DNA from 2 places in the Knoellia sp. p5-6-4 genome. Region 2 is predicted to be linked to the other one. Evidence: riboswitches for the same ligand, from Rfam matches in the RefSeq annotation. Region 2 holds a riboswitch; the other holds the start of a gene.

Region 1 (7,722 bases), on a different contig from region 2:
CGGCGAGCATCGCATCGGTGCGCTGGTGGTCAGCGAGGACGGCGAGCACGTCGCCGGCATCGTCAGCGAGCGGGACGTCGTCTGGCGGCTGGCGTCCGACGGCGCCAGCATCCTGGAGGCGACGGTCAGTGACATCATGACCACCGACGTCAAGACCTGCGACTTCGAGGACCACCTCGAGGACCTCGCCCTCACCATGACCGAGATGCGCATCCGGCACGTGCCCGTGGTGGTCGATGGCAAGCTGCGCGCCATCGTCAGCATCGGCGACATCGTCAAGAACCGCATCGACGAGCTCCAGTCCGAGCGCGACCAGCTGGTCGGCTACATCCAGCAGTGAGCCGCTCTGACGGCTGACAGGGAGTCGGCCTAACGTAGGCGCCATGACGACGGAGGCGATCGGCGGCGGCGACGGCTCAGTCGGCCTGCCCGGGAGCGGGCGCGTGGGCCCCTACCGCCTCGTGCAGCAGCTGGGCGAGGGCGGCATGGGCGTCGTCCACCTCGCGCTCGACCGCAGCGGCCGCGCCGTCGCGCTGAAGCTGCTGCGTCCGCACATCGCCCACGACTCCGACGCGCGGTCCAGGCTCGCGCGCGAGGTGGAGGTGCTGGGCCGCGTGCAGGACCCGCGGGTGGCGGCGGTCATCGACGCCGACCTCGACGGCGAGCGGCCCTACGTCGTGACCCGCTACGTGCCCGGGCCCTCGCTCGACGAGGTGGTCAAGGAGCAGGGGCCGCTCACCGGCCAGGACCTGTTGCGCCTGGGCCGGGGGCTCGCTGCGGCGCTCGACGCCATCCACGCCGCGGGCGTCGTGCACCGCGACCTCAAGCCGGCCAACGTCCTGCTGCTCGACGGCGACCCCGTCGTCATCGACTTCGGCATCGCCCACATCGCCGACGACGTGCGCCTCACCATGACCGGCCTGGTCATGGGCACGCCGGGCTACCTCAGCCCCGAGGTGGTCGAGGGTGCGCAGGTCACCGAGGCCACGGACTGGTGGGGCTGGGCAGCCACCCTCGCCTTCGCAGCCTCGGGCACGCCACCGTTCGGGCGCGGCCCCATGGACGTCGTGCTGAGCCGGGTCAGCCGCGGGGAGGCCGACCTCTCCGGCGTCGACCCGCGGCTTTCGCCGCTGCTGTATGCCGCGCTGTCCCCGGACCCGCGCCGGCGCCCCGACGCCGACGAGGTCGTCGAGGGGCTGGAGCGCTACGCCGCCGGCAAGCCGGCCACGAGGGCGCTGCCCGCGGCGGCGCCTGCGCGGCATACCCAGGTCATCGACCAGCGGGCGACCCGGGCGTGGGAGGAGCCGCCCGCACTGGGCCCGCTGTCCCTGCCCGTCGACCACGAGCCCTACGAGTGGCAGGCGCCGGTGGACGACCGCAGCGTGCTCGCCCACTGGGACCCACCGCAGGCGCAGTCCGACGAGGTCTCCGACTGGCAGGCGGCGTGGGACGCCGACCCCAGCGAGCCCGACCCGCGCATCGGGCGCCCGCAGCGCAGCGGCACGCTGCTCGCGCTGCTGCTCGGCGTCGTCGCCGTCACGGCCACCTGGCCCGTCGTCGGTGCGGTCCTGGTCGTGCTCTGGTGCTGGACCGCCCGCACGGCGGAGCGCTCGGTGACGTCTCTGGTGATGCGGCGCCACCACCGGGGCCGGCGGCGCAGCGACGTGCCGCTGGCCGTGGCGGCCAGCCCCTGGCACCTGGTCGTGGGGGCCCTGGGGACGCTCGGCGGCCTCCTGCTGCCGCTCCTGGTCGGGGTCTCTGCGGTCTTCAGCACCGCGCTCGCGACCGTTGCCGTGACCGGGGGCTCGCCGGAGCCCAACGCCGCCGTGCCCATCGCCGTGGGTGGCCTGCTCGCTGCCCTCGTGGCGTGGTGGGGACCAGGGGGAGCAGCCCTGCGTCGTGGCACCCGCAGCGCCGTGCGCGGCCTCGCCCCGGGCGCCCGGGGCGCGCAGGTGGCGGTGCTGCTCGGCCTGGTCGTGGCGGCCGGGCTCGCCCTGTGGTCCTACCAGCGCGCCGGCGCTCCGTTCTGGTGGCCGTGGCAGGCGCCCTCGGAGATCTGGGCAGGGGTGGGCCCGCCCCGATGACGAGCCGCCGATGACGGATGTTGCCGAGGGCCCTGCCAGCCAGTCGAGCCTGCCGGAGCGGCGGGCCCTGCCGCGCCGTCCGCGGGTGCCGCGGGGCCTGTGGCGGGGCGAGGAGCTCACCGAGACCCTGCCGATCGCCGACTCCCTGCGCCTGACGCCCTACCGCAACCCCCGCGTGCTCGCCGCCGCCGCGGAGGAGCGGGAGGCCCGGGCCTCGCTCGACCTGGCGCTGCGGGTGGGGGAACTGATGCTGCGCTGTGGGGCGGGCGCGCCGCAGGTCGAGTCGAGCGTCACCGCCGTCGCCGCCGCGGCCGGCCTCGACAACCTCGAGGTCGACATCACCCTGCAGTCGCTGCTCGTGCAGTGCACGACCAGCTCGGGCGGCCAGATCACCATGCTGCGCGTCGTGCGCTCGGCGACGCGCGACTTCGCCCGGCTCGTCGCCGTGCACGAGTTCGTCGAGAACCTCGTGGCCGGCAGCTACGACCGTGAGGCGGCCGCGGCGCGGTTGCGGGAGATCCGGCGGATGCCACGGTTCTGGCCGCGCTGGGTGGTGCACGGCTCGATGGGGGTGCTGTCCGCCGCGGTCGCGATCATGCTCGGCGCCTCGCTGTCCGCCTCGCTCGTCGCAGGCGTCTCGGCCGTCTTCGTCGACAGCACAGCCCGCAGGCTGGGGGCGCGGGGCCTGCCCGAGTTCTACCAGTGCGCGATCGGCGGGTTCATCGCCACGGCCATCGCGTGGGGCGCGTTCTCCGTGGGGGCGGCCGGCGCGCTGCCGGTGAGCTCTGCGGACTTCGCCTACATCGTGGCGGGCGGCATCGTGGTGCTCCTGCCCGGGCGGACGGTCGCCTCGGCATTCGAGGACGTCATCTCGGGCTACTCGGTGACAGGAGCCGGCCGCATGTTCGGCGTGCTCCTCACCACGGCGGGCATCATCCTGGGCGTCGCCGCCGCGCTGTCGATGACGCTGAAGCTGACGGCTGCCCTCGACCTGTCGCTGGCCTCGCCCAGCATCCTCGAGCTGAGGGCGACCGACGCGCCGGTGGTGCTCGGTGTGCTCGGTGCCATCGTCGTCGGCCTGGCGGGCGCCGTCTCGCTGCGCTCGCGGCGCGAGCTGGTCCTGCCGACAGGCCTGCTCTGCGGGGCAGGGGTGGGACTGTCGCTGGTCGTGAGCCTCGTGCCCGGCCTCGGAGCGCTGACGGCAGCAGGCCTGGCCAGCATCGCCCTCGGGTTCGTCGGGCGGCTGGTGGCGCTGCGGATGGGGGCACCGGCCATGGTGCTCGTCGTGCCCGCGTCCTACGGCCTCCTGCCGGGTCTGGCCATATTCCGGGGTCTCTACGAGATGGTGACGCACGCGTCGGCAGACGCCGGCAGCCTCTCCCTCCAGGGCGGCATCACGACGCTGTTGGGGGCGTTCGCGGTCCTGCTGGCCATCGCCACCGGGACCACGCTCGGTGAGCTCCTCGGCGCGCCGTTCGACCACCGGATGGTCCAGAAGCGCCGGGCCCGACGGCGGTGACGTCGCGGCGCGACACCGCGCCCGCGGCATACCCGGTCAAAACCTGCCGAGGCGGGCCGCCAAAAGATCACGAACGGATTACGGCGAACTGCTTGTCGCGATTCGACAACCCCCGGTACCGTCTTCGCTTGGCACCGATTGCCGCCGGGTTCAGCGCCTTTCTCCCGGGTCTCACAACTTCACACAGCACACCCAAGCACGCACACCCGCAGCGCCTAACCTCGTCCGGCGGGTGTTTCGCCGGGAGATCCCCGGGCAGGACGAGGGTGGGGGAACCAACTCGGCCCGCTCCGGCGGGCCTTGGGGTGAAGCCGGTCCGCCGGCCGGGCGCCTGACAGCCCGAACCCGACAGCTCACCTCTTCGGCGCACGTCAGGAGAGGATCCCCGCGCATGTTCTATGCCCCGAAGCACTCCGCTCGGAAGCAGAGCCCCGTCCGCCGGCGCATGGCCGGCGTCGCTGTTGCCGGAGTCGCCACCGTCGGCGCCGGCCTCGCCACCGCCTCCGGCGCCCAGGCCGGCACCGTCTGGGACCGCCTCGCCAGCTGCGAGAGCGGCGGCCGGTGGAACATCAACACCGGCAACGGCTACTACGGCGGCCTTCAGTTCTCGTACAGCACGTGGAAGGCGTTCGGCGGCCAGCGCTACGCCTACACCGCCGACCGCGCGAGCAAGGCCCAGCAGATCATGGTCGCCCAGAAGGTCCTCCAGGTGCAGGGCCCCGGCGCCTGGCCGCACTGCAGCGTCGTCGCGGGCCTCACCCGCACCAACGGCGGTGCCGTCAACGCGGGCTCGACCGTGGCTGCCTCGCGGTCGAGCGCACGCACCGCGGTCCCGGCCCGCTCCACCAGCTCGACGGGGAAGCTGGCCGTCGACGGCATCCGCGGCCCCCTCACCAACGCCGCCATCGAGCGCTGGGTCGGCGGCTCGGTCAACGGCAGCCTCTCGCGCACCGACATCCAGCGCCTGCAGCGCCGGGTCGGCTCGGCTCCCGACGGCATCATCGGCCCCAAGACGGTGCGCGCCCTGCAGACCACGATCGGCGCACCCCGCACCGGCGCCCGCTACCTCGACCGCGACACCGTCCGCGCCCTGCAGCGCTACCTGAACGCTCGCTGACGCCTCGCGCGCTGGCCGAACGGGGTCCTGCCCACCTCATCGTGGGCAGGACCCCGTTCGTATGCCGTGCGCCGACCCTGTGGGTTGCGGGCACCGGCGGGTGTGCCGGGTACGATTTCGGCGATCCCGCGGCATCGGTGCGGGCTCGCCGGCGTGGCGCAATTGGCAGCGCACCTGTCTTGTAAACAGGTGGTTAGGGGTTCGAGTCCCCTCGTCGGCTCTCTGGCCAGCGACGAGGTGCCTCCCCGCGCCCGCTGGGACCGGCCCACCGGGCTCCCCCGGATGCTGGTGCAGCACGGGACGGGCGATGAAACTCAGCCGAGCTGCTGCCGGTGGGCGGTGTTGATCCGCTCGGCGAGGGCAGCGAGCTTGGTGTTGGTCCGGCTCGAGGCGCTGCGCAGGATGGCGAAGGCCTCCTCGTCATCGACCGAGTGGGCGGCCATCAGCAGCCCGACCGCCTTCCCGATCTCACGGTTGCTGTCCAGTCCCCGGCGCAGGCTCTCGACACTGGACAGGTGCTCGGCGGCCGCGAGCGCCACCGAGGTGAAGGCCGCCAGCATGGCGCCGACACCGACCGACTCCTCGGTCAGGGCTCCCGGGGTGTCGGAGAAGATGTTCAGGGCTGAGCGTCCGCCGGCTCCCTGCTGGAGCCTGAACCCGAGCATGCCGCGGATCGGCGTCCTGCTCAGCGTGAGCTCGGCGAGGACGGGCCACGTCGATGACGAGGCGATGTCCTCGTCGCGTTGGACGGAGTCCCCGACGATGCTGTCGAGGCACGGCCCCTCCTGTGCCTCGCTCTCCAGGCTGTCCATGAGGCGCGCCACGGCATCACTGGCCGCGAGCGTGCGCAGCCGCATGCCCTTCTCCAAGGTGGAGATGCAGGCGTGATCGGCTCCCGGCACGATGTCGAGCGCTGCGCGGCAGATGGCGTCCAGGACCTCTTGGGAGCTGGATCCGGTGTAGACGAGCTCGGCGAGGGAGGCGAACGCCTCAGTGGACTCGCGGGGGATGGGCTCCTGCATGCGTCCAGTATCTCCGGCCAGCACGGTCGAACTGCGCGGAACCACCCCTTGGACCCGGACCGTCGAGGACGGCCCGGGTCCAAGGGGGCAGGTACTAGGCAGCCCCGGGCCGGGGCGCGACCGCGGCTCCTCCGCAGGGCTCCGCCGGCCCGCTGCCGTCGTGCCCGCTGCCGTCGTGCCCGCTGCCGTCGTGCCCGTGAGACGTCTTCTCGGCATGGGCCTCGATGGACACCTGGGCCGTCCAGACGTGACCGTGGTTGCAGGCGAACAGCACCTCCCCGCCGCTGACGAAGATGCTCAGGTCGCCATCGTCGTCGGTGTGCTTCATCCGCGTGGTCATGGCGCGGCCGCGGCGTGTGCGCCGTGGGAGCGCGACAACCCGAACGCGTCCGGGTAGAGCGTCTGGGCCTTGCTCAGCAGGTCCTGCTCGCGGCTGGTGCTCAGCACGCCCTCGAGCTTCTGCTGGGTCCGCTTGACCTCGGTCATGGCCTGGGCGGCCTTGGCCTCGGCGTGCTCGCGACCGGCGGCTCCGAACCAGTAGCCGAGCGCGGTGGTGAGCAGCGGCAGGACGACCAGCAGGACGTCCTTGGCCCGCTGGTAGGTGTCGAGCACGTGCCCTTGGCCGTCCCACGTGGGGACCGACGAGATCTGGCCTGCGACGGCCAGGAGCCAGTAGGCGGTGATGACGAAGAGGATTCCCGTGATCATCGCCCTGATGTACATCGCTGTTCTTTCCATGGCACCCCCCTGGTTGCACGCTCAAGGCTGCACCCACTTCAGTAGGCCGTAACTCATGCAAATGCATGAGGGACGGTCAATTTTTGGTATCAGTGCCTTCGTTTGAGTTTCTTCCTGTCCCTTTGAGGGCTCTTGTGTCGAGAGTCTGCCCGGTGGTCGCGGTCGCGCTGAGACGCGGCGCGCGGTGCGGCACGGGTGCGCGGCGCGGCATACACGCAGCCCTTCGACGAGAAGGCGGGTCCCCCTGGACGGTGTGCTCGGACGTGCGTCAGTCGAAGCCCAGCGCCCTCGGCAGGGCCGGGCCGAAGCGGCGGACCAGCTCGGCATAGCGCTCGTGCTCCACGGACAGCTCCTCGAGCTCGTCCTCGGTCTCACCCACGTCGGTGTCCGGGTGCCGCGTCGGCCCCACGCCGGGCTCGATGGAGACCGGCGCGGTCCACGCGTGGCCCCTGTCGCAGGCGAACAGCACGAGGTCCCCGCTGACGAACACGCTCAGCTCGCCGTCGTCGTCGGTGTGCTTCATCGGGGACACCACAGAAGACTGCTCCGCACCACCTCCTGCGCGCACCCAGCAAAATGCGCAGGCACTGTCGCCGCGAGGCGAGCCGGTCTACCCTTGGTCCTGCGGGCGCATGGCCCGTTCGGTCGAGGCGTACTAGGCCTAAGCGCGCAGAACAGGGGAGGTCGTCATGGCGGAGGCAGCCGCGGAAGCCGCTCCCCAGCCTCGCTCCCGACTCCACGACCGTCTGGCCGGATGGTGGTCGCACTGGCTGGGCCGGCACGCGCCGCTGATGGACGACCCGGGGCTGGGTCGCCTCGACCGCTTCGACGGGGTCGCGCCCGGCAGCGAGAGCCCCGCGCGACGCGACCGTCTCGGCGGGTCCGGCGCTTCCCCGGACCTCCCGGGCAGGAGCACCCGCTAGCCGCATGACCTCTGGCCCTGCGCAGATCCGCCCGGGGCACGTAGTCAGGAGGCATGGCGGCAGGAGGCATGGCGGCGGAGCTCCGACTCGTCCTGGCCGGCGACGTCATGACGGGCCGGGGGATCGACCAGGTGCTGCCTCACCCCGTACCGCCCGAGCTGCACGAGGACTACGTGCACGATGCCCGGACCTACGTCGCCCTCGCCGAGCGCGTCAACGGCGCGATCCCGCGGGCCGTCGAGCCCACCTGGCCCTGGGGTGAGGCCCTGGCGGCCATGGACGGTTTCGGCCCGGCGGTGCGGATCCTGAACCTCGAGAC
Region 2 (7,722 bases):
CGACCTCTGGCAGAGGGGTCGGATCGACAGGGTTGGACGCGGCCTGTACGTCACCAATCCAGACGCCTGACCATCTCGGCGACAGCAGCACAAGCCAAGCCCGCGCAGGTTCCTGAGAGGTGGCCCGAAGGGGGCTCGACACGGCGTGAGGACCGCCGCCCGGAAGATCAGCCAAACCCACTGAGAGGCACCCAGGCTGCCGGGCAGATCCAGGTCACCTCTCGGACCGCGTGCGCGGTCCACGGACGACGCCTCCTCCACATCTTCACGACGGCGTGGTCGGGTCACGGTCCACCTGTTCCTTTCAGCGCGGAATCCGCCATTTGGCCGTTTCCCCATCCGAAGGCACGGCGCAACGCTGGTCCTGTCAAAGGGCGCAGACCTGCGCGGCACGGCAGGGCCGCGTGGAGTCGGGAGGGGAGGCCATGGGGCAGCGAGGACATCGACGCGGCGGGAATCGGACTGGTCCTCGTGCTCCCTTGCGACAGGCTGGTCGGCCAGCTGAGCGAACAGCAATGCGCTGTTCCGACCTGATGGCCCGCGGACGGCCATGAAGAGCGAGACGAAGTGGCTGGCAGGCCTCGCGACGATCACGGCCCTCGGCTTAGGAACCATCGTGGTCGTGTCGGAGACGGGGGTTCTGCTTTCGCCTGGCCCCCCACCCCCGGTCGTCACGTACGCAAGCGGGGCCGACTCACACGCGGCTCAGCGGGTGCGACAGTGCATCGACACCGGAGATGAGTGCGAGCACTACCGGACGTACAAGAAGCAGATCTTCGCCGTCGCCGTGTCTGACCAGAACGAGAAGTGCAACGGCCTGCGCACCGATTATCTGAAGGGGTACTGCGACGGCTCGGCGGAGAACGAGACCCAGCAGAACGGCATACACGACCGCGCCACCCAGATCCTGATCGACGGGCGAGACAGTGACCCGCCAGAAGACTCACCCGGCCGAGCGCGGCCTCGACCAGCGGAGCGTGGCGGAGATGTCGCACCAGGCTGACTTGGTAGGACGCGCCGACGCACACCGCCGGGGTGCCGGAGTGGGTGCGTGCGTCCGACGCAAATGCTCCGCAGCCACTGGTTCGGATCGTCGAGGACGTCACCGAGGTGCCCCTGCACCGTTACCTGACCGAGCACGTCGCGCCTTCGGGAGGCCGGGTGAGGTGAGAGCTGTCGCAGAAGGGCCCACCGAGATGAGCCGGCCGCGTACCGGCTCTCCCTGGCGGCGCACCGTGGCGGGCGGGGGTCCACCTCGTCCCGTGGGGCCGCCGACACCCCCGACCTGGGAAGGGCGGCCGGCCGGATGGAACCCGGCCCGGTGGAACCCGGCAATGGCCTGCCCGGTCGGGCCCTGCCGGCGTACATTCGATGGCATGGCCGACAAGGGCCACCAGTGGACACCTGACGAGGTCCGCGCGTTCATGCGCGGCGAGAGTCCCGAGTTCGCCCGGGAGCGCCGCCGGTTCATGCGGATCCCCGCCAACCCGCGCTGCAAGCTGTGCCTCGCACCGTTCGGGGGCGTCGGCGGCGTCATGTTCAAGGCCGCCGGCTTCGGCCGCTCCCCCGGCAACCCCTCGATGTGCGTGAAGTGCCAGAAGGTGCTGCGAGACCAGGGCCTGACGGGGGTCGAGATCCCGGTGACGCTGCTCTTCTCGGACATCCGCGGCTCCACCGGGCTCGGCGAGCGGATGCGCCCCAGCGAGTTCAAGGACTTCCTCGACCGCTTCTACCGCCTGGCCACCGACGCGATCGTGCACAACGACGGCCTCGTCGACAAGATCGTCGGTGACGAGGTCATCGGCCTGTTCTTCGGCGGGATCAGCGGGCCGAACCACGCGGGTGCCGCGATCGCCGCCGCGACGGAGCTGGCCGACCGGACCAGCCGCCCCAACGCCTCACCCATGGGGCCGATCCCCGCCGGCACCGCCGTTCACACCGGCGACGCGTTCGTGGGGTCCACCGGCCCGGAGGGGACGGTCCACGACTTCACGGCGCTCGGCGACCCCGTCAACACCACCGCCCGGCTGGCGTCACTGGCCTGTGCCGGAGAGGTCATCGTCAGTGTGGCCGCCGCCGAGGCGTCCGGCACCAACATCGAGGGCCTCGAGCGCCGCAGGGTGGAGCTCCGCGGACGCTCCGCCCCGCTCGAGGTCGTCGTGCTCCGGGCGGCCCAGGCCGGGATGGCGGCGCGCTCCTGACGGCGGTGGCCCGCCGTCAGGAGCCGCGCCTCTCCTGCGTCCGTCGCTCCCGGTCGAGCCGGGCACGGCGGGCTGCCGCGACCTTGTCGGCCCGCTCCTGCTCGAGGCGCCGCACCGGGTCGTTGTGCTCGTCGAGCTGCGCCGGACCGTAGATCTGGTAGCCGAGGTGCTTGATCCGGTAGATGATCCGGTACCCGATCGAGAGACCTTCACGGTCCGCCTTCGCCACCACTGCTCCGATCGCCGCTGCCTGCTGCCTCCACACCCACAGTAGGCGTGTTGAGGCGTGTTCGGCCCGGCGACCCGGTCAGCGGACCCGACGACGTCAGCGGACCCTGGCGAACGTGACGGCTGACGTCCAGAGCCTGACCTTCGAGACGACCTTGCCGGGTCGCGGCGAGTGCCAGATGTAGCCGCTGCCGGCGTAGATCCCGACGTGGTAGATGCTGCGGGACCCGCCGAAGAACACGAGGTCGCCGGGACGGGCACTCGTGCGCGGGATCTTGATCGTGGCGTCGTACTGCTGCTGGGCCGTGCGAGGCAGGCGCCTGCCGACCTTGCCGTAGACGTACATCGTCAGTCCGGAGCAGTCGAAGCCGGTGCTGGGACTCGCTCCACCCCAGGTGTAGCGAACTCCGTTGAGGGAAGCGGCGACGCGCACTGCCTGGTAGCTGACCGAGGCGGGGACGGCGGCCTCCGCCCGTTCGGTGGACGAGGGGGCGACGAGCAGGCCGGCTGCGAGGAACAGGGCCATGAGGAGGGATGCCGCGCGGGCGGGCAGGGGGATGCGCAGGGTGGATGTGAGCATGGGGCGGCCAATCTTTCGGATCCGCCTGCGAAGAGTGACCTGTCGGGTTCGGGCGCCGAAAGATGGCCCGGCCGCAAAGCGGCTTCACCCCAAGGGACCTCATGACCTCGACGGCCGGGCCCCGCACTTCCTGGGTTCTCCGCCCCCACCACGGTCAGGGTGCTGCTGGCTTGTCGCCCGCGCGAGTGGTGGGGTTCGGCGTCCGCGCGGACCGCCCCACCTGATGGTGGGGACTGTGAAGCCCTCTGGGGGCGAGTCCTCGGCGTCCCGCCGGCTGCCTGGTGGGCCGGGGTGGCGTCGAGGCTTGGCGCCAGAGACTAGTTCGAACGAACTAGTTACTGCCAGAGGCAATCCGCCCGATTGGCCCTATTCATCCGCAATCTCGGAGCAATTTCAGCCATTTGGCGTAGGGGCCTCGTACAGGCGTCGTAGGTGCGCCGTCGCCGCCACGTCAGGCGGGGAAGGCCACCCGCACCAGGTCCCGGGGCACGCGCGCTTGCTGCCACCGTCGCTCCGCCGCCGCCGCAGCCGGGTCCCCCACTCCCGCCAGGCTGGCCGCGGTCGCTGCGTATGTCGCGGCGTGCGACGCGTGACGCGCGACGCGCGCCGTCGCCGCCGCATGCCCGGCCGCCCGGGCCGCGGCGCGGGCAGCGGGGTCTTCCGCCCGCCGGGCCGCGGCCTGTGCCGCCAGGGCAGCTGCGGCAGCCTCTCCCGCCCTGATCTCTCCCGCTGCCCAGGCGCGTGCGGCCTGCACCGCCGTGCGCGGGCGGTCGTCCCCGGGGCACGCCCGCTCGAAGGCGGGCAGCACGTGCTCGGCGCAGTCGGCTGCCCAGCGCGCCAGGGAACTGCGCCCCTGCCCGTCCAACCGTGTGGCGACCTCTCCCATGACGACCCCTAGTGCGCGAACCGGCTTGCGCCAGAGGAGGACTGCTCAGCGGAGCCTGTGCGTGCGGCCAGCAGGAACAGGACCCCGGAGACCACCGCAGGAACGAGGACGAGCGCGATGGACAGCGGTCGGGCCCACTGGTCACCCGCGCCGACCATGCTCAGCACCAGCGGCACGACGACGATGGCGAGCAGCAGCGCCCCGGCCTCGGCCGGACGCGAGAGGCCCAGCACCGCGAGCGCCACTCCCACGATCAGCACGAGCACCAGCCCTACCGGCCCGTTCTGGTCCTCCCAGTCGGACCAGCGCCCGTAGTCGAGCAGCTGCAGGACGCCGAAGGCGATGGGCACCAGGCTGACCACGGCGAGGACGGGCACGGCGACCGAGGGGCGCAGCCACGCCAGCAGACACAGCAGCCCCAGGGGCACCCCCACTGCGGCGATGAGGCCGATCGCCTCCCAGCCACCCACATCGGTCACCGTGTAGCCCACAAGCATCAGCGACGTGAAGCCGCCGAAGGCGGCCATCACCGCGAACCCGGCCCACCTCAGCGCTGACATCGACAACACCTCCGTCCCCTCACGGTGGGCTTCCGATTCCCTTGCCCGCCAGAGCCGTTGGTCCCCTGTGGTTGCCGTGACGAAGCACCGGCCGGCACGTGGACGGGGGGACCAACGCCTCTGACCGGCCGCCGGCCCCTCGCACAGGCTGGGCGTGGAAGGGCGAGGGCCGCCCCTCCGGCGCCACCCCGAGGAGGGAACCGATGACCGAGCACGGCATGGCCGTGACGACCCACACAACCGAGATGCGCCAGATCCGTGAGGCGAACGCGGCCCTGGCGCGAGGCGCGCACCCGACCGCGCGGTCGATCGGACTCCGCAGCAGCTTCGCCGACGACGCGGTGCTCTTGCGCCTCAGGCCCGTCGGCCCACCGTCGTACCCCTACGTCTACGGCGTGTTCGCCCGCGACGAGCGTCGGCACCACGACGGCCGAGGCGTGTCCATCGAGCTGCACACGGCACAGCTGCGAGCTATCAGCGCACAGCTGCACCTGCGCGGGCACGCCTGGGGCGTCTGACACCCAGCGGGCCGGGCCGCGGTGCCAGCGCCGCACCGCCGGCGGCTACCGTTGCCGCATGCCCGCCCCTCCCCCACCGCCCGACACGAGGTCGTCGACCGTGCGGCGCTGGTGGCTCCCTGGCTGGGTGGCGGCCGTCGCCGTGCTCCTGCCGGTCCTGACCGCGCCACCTTCGGTGTCCGACCTGGCCGTGTCGGCGGCCATGCTCGTCGCCGCGTGGGTGCTCTCGCCGAGGTTCTTCCCCGCGTCGCCGGGCGACCACGAGGCGCGACGCTTGGGCGAGGAGACCGGCGCACCAGTCATCTACTGGCGCCCCGGCTGCAGCTACTGCCTGCGACTGCGCCTGGCGCTCGGTCGTCTGGGCAGCCGCGCAGTGTGGGTCGACGTCAGCACGGACCCTGCGGCGTCGGCTCGGGTGCGCGCGGCGAGTGGCGGCAACGAGACGGTGCCCACGGTCTTCGTCGACGGACCGGCGGCGGTGAACCCCCGCCCGTCCTGGGTGCGCGAGCGCCTGCGGTCGCGGTGATCACACAGGCGCGCCGCGCGGTCACCCCGTCGTGGACCGCACGGCATACCCACCCCGCACCGGTCGTTGCCGGCGCGCACAGTCTCCCTAGATGAACAGCAGCTGCGCGCCCTCGGTCATCTCGATGAAGTCGCTGGCGCTGATGATGCCCTCGACCTCCTCGTAGAGGTCCTCCTCGGTGAGGTGGTTCATGTCGGCCGACATCCGGCAGGCCCACAGGTGGCCCCCGGAGGCGACGATCTGCTCGAGGAACTCCGGCACCTCGGGCACGTCGAGCTCGGCAATCGACTTCTTCAGCTTGGAGGTCGCCATGTGCGTGATGCCCGGGAGCCCTCCCAGGCCCTGAGGCATGTGTGTCGCCGGGTTGCCCAGCGGCGTGAACTTCAGGTCGCCCATCGTCTTCTTGTTGATCATGTCGAAGCCCCAGAACGTGAAGAACAGGTGCGTCTCCACGCCCTCGCCCAGGGCGGCATTGGCCAGGATCAGGCCCGGGTAGGCCATGTCGAGGCTGCCCTTGGAACAGATGATGGCGAGCTTGCGGCCGGTGGTGGCTTCGCTGCCGAAGTCGGGAATGATGGCCGGGGCCGTTTCAGTGGTGCTCATCGAGAACCTCTCATGTGAATGCGGTTGTGCGGTGCGGGTGCTCGGCACGGAGGGCGTCAGGACGACGGGTCACACACAGCCGTGGGGCTTGGGCAGGCCCGCGATGTAGGCCATCTTCTTGGCCGGCTTCTGCGGGAACAGCTGGAACAGCTGCTTGGTCGGGATGCCGCCGGCAACGGTGACGCGGCGCAGCGTCGGGGTCTCGCCCTGGGCGGCGAAGTCCTGGCGCAGGAAGCGGATCGCCTTCCAGTGCTGGTCGGTCATCTCGATGCCGATCTGCGTGGCCAGGGTCTTGCCGAGGGCCTCGTCCCACTCGCTGGGCTCGGTCATGAAGCCCTCTTCGTTGACCTGCACCTGGCGGCCGTCGATGGTCGTGACGGGCATCGTGTTCACTCCTTGTTTCCGGTGGTGGTGTCTGCGGGGGTGACCTTGCCGGCCATCGACATGTGGACCGGAAGGGGCATCGGACGCCCGGGAAGCAGGACGTTCCAGTAGATCCAGCGGAACGCGAGCTTGCCGAGGTGGTTGGCGCGGGTCTCCTTCAGCAGGCTCATCGGCCCGACGACGGGGACGGGGAACTTGCCGGGCAGCGGCTGGGTGTCGTAGTTGAAGTCGATGAGCAGGCCCTTGCCGTTGCCGGACTCGACGAAGCAGTTGGCGTGGCCGTCGAACGACCCGGTCATCGGCTTGCCGGCGATGTGCGCCAGGAAGTTCTCGACGAAGACGTCGACGGCGAAGTGGGCCACCGAGCCGGCCTTCGAGGCCGGGATGTCGGAGGCGTCACCGATGGCGAAGATGTTGTCGTGCTTCTTCGACAGCAGCGTGTGCTTGTCGACCGGCACGTAGTTGAGCTCGTCGCCGAGACCCGAGCGCGCGACGAACTCGGCGCCCATGTTGAGCGGGACGGTCACGAGCAGGTCGAAGGGCACCTCGCGCTCGTCGTAGGAGACGAGGGCCTTCTTCTCGTTGTCGATGCTCTCGACCATGAAGTCGGGCTCGACGAGGATCTTGCGCTCCTCGAGCATCGAGCCGAGCTGGGCGGAGGCGATCGGCTGGGTGAAGGCGCCTGAGAGCGGCGTGACGTAGACGAGCTCGACGCGGTCGCGGATCCCGCGCTCGCGCAGGAAGGCGTCGGCGAGGAAGGTGAACTCCAGGGGCGCCACCGGGCACTTGATGGGCATCTCGGTGATGTGCACCACCAGACGGCCGTGGTCGAACTCCCGCATCGCGTCGGCCAGCGCCTTCGAGCCCTCGAACGAGTAGAAGTCGAACACACTCTTGCGCCACTGCTCGCCGAGCATGCCGGGGGTCTGGTCGGGCCGCGGCGAGGTGCCTGTGGCGATGACCAGGTAGTCGTAGGCGAGGGTCCGGCCGTCCTGCAGGGTCACCGTGTTGGCCCCGGCGTCCACCCGGTCGATCTCACCCAGCACGAGGTCGACTCCGTCGGGGATGAACGAGTGGCGCTTGCGCACGACCTGCTCGGGACGGTAAGTGCCGAACGGCATGAACAGGTACCCGGGCTGGTAGAGGTGGTCGTCGTCCTTGTCGACGACGGTGAGCTCCCACTGGTCGCGGGCCAGCTTCCGCCGAAGCTTGTTGACGATCATCGTGCCGGCGGTG

What was found. A riboswitch is a leader RNA that binds a small molecule or an ion and turns the genes downstream of it on or off. The one in region 2 is predicted to bind cyclic di-AMP.
Region 1: it holds a riboswitch for cyclic di-AMP, as region 2 does, so the genes downstream of both, P2F65_RS10835 (transglycosylase family protein) here and P2F65_RS17310 (C40 family peptidase) in region 2, are expected to answer to the same signal.

The regions. Positions count from the first base shown of each region.
Region 1 is NZ_JARGZF010000001.1:2,221,799-2,229,520, forward strand. It holds gene P2F65_RS10820 (CBS domain-containing protein) at 1-340, shown strand, start outside; gene P2F65_RS10825 (serine/threonine-protein kinase) at 384-2,084, shown strand; gene P2F65_RS10830 (threonine/serine exporter family protein) at 2,095-3,603, shown strand; cyclic di-AMP (ydaO/yuaA leader) riboswitch at 3,806-3,985, shown strand; gene P2F65_RS10835 (transglycosylase family protein) at 3,995-4,720, shown strand; tRNA gene P2F65_RS10840 (tRNA-Thr) at 4,868-4,940, shown strand; gene P2F65_RS10845 (GAF and ANTAR domain-containing protein) at 5,035-5,742, opposite strand; gene P2F65_RS10850 (hypothetical protein) at 5,837-6,070, opposite strand; gene P2F65_RS10855 (hypothetical protein) at 6,079-6,480, opposite strand; gene P2F65_RS10860 (hypothetical protein) at 6,749-7,012, opposite strand; gene P2F65_RS10865 (CapA family protein) at 7,457-7,722, shown strand, end outside.
Region 2 is NZ_JARGZF010000003.1:6,996-14,717, reverse strand. It holds gene P2F65_RS17330 (hypothetical protein) at 1-70, shown strand, start outside; gene P2F65_RS17325 (hypothetical protein) at 551-1,003, shown strand; gene P2F65_RS17320 (adenylate/guanylate cyclase domain-containing protein) at 1,377-2,201, shown strand; gene P2F65_RS17315 (hypothetical protein) at 2,218-2,430, opposite strand; gene P2F65_RS17310 (C40 family peptidase) at 2,527-3,009, opposite strand; cyclic di-AMP (ydaO/yuaA leader) riboswitch at 3,017-3,181, opposite strand; gene P2F65_RS17305 (putative immunity protein) at 3,461-3,895, opposite strand; gene P2F65_RS17300 (hypothetical protein) at 3,904-4,455, opposite strand; gene P2F65_RS17295 (hypothetical protein) at 4,659-4,973, shown strand; gene P2F65_RS17290 (glutaredoxin domain-containing protein) at 5,032-5,499, shown strand; gene P2F65_RS17285 (DsrE/DsrF/DrsH-like family protein) at 5,587-6,102, opposite strand; gene P2F65_RS17280 (TusE/DsrC/DsvC family sulfur relay protein) at 6,172-6,486, opposite strand; gene P2F65_RS17275 (FAD/NAD(P)-binding oxidoreductase) at 6,492-7,722, opposite strand, start outside.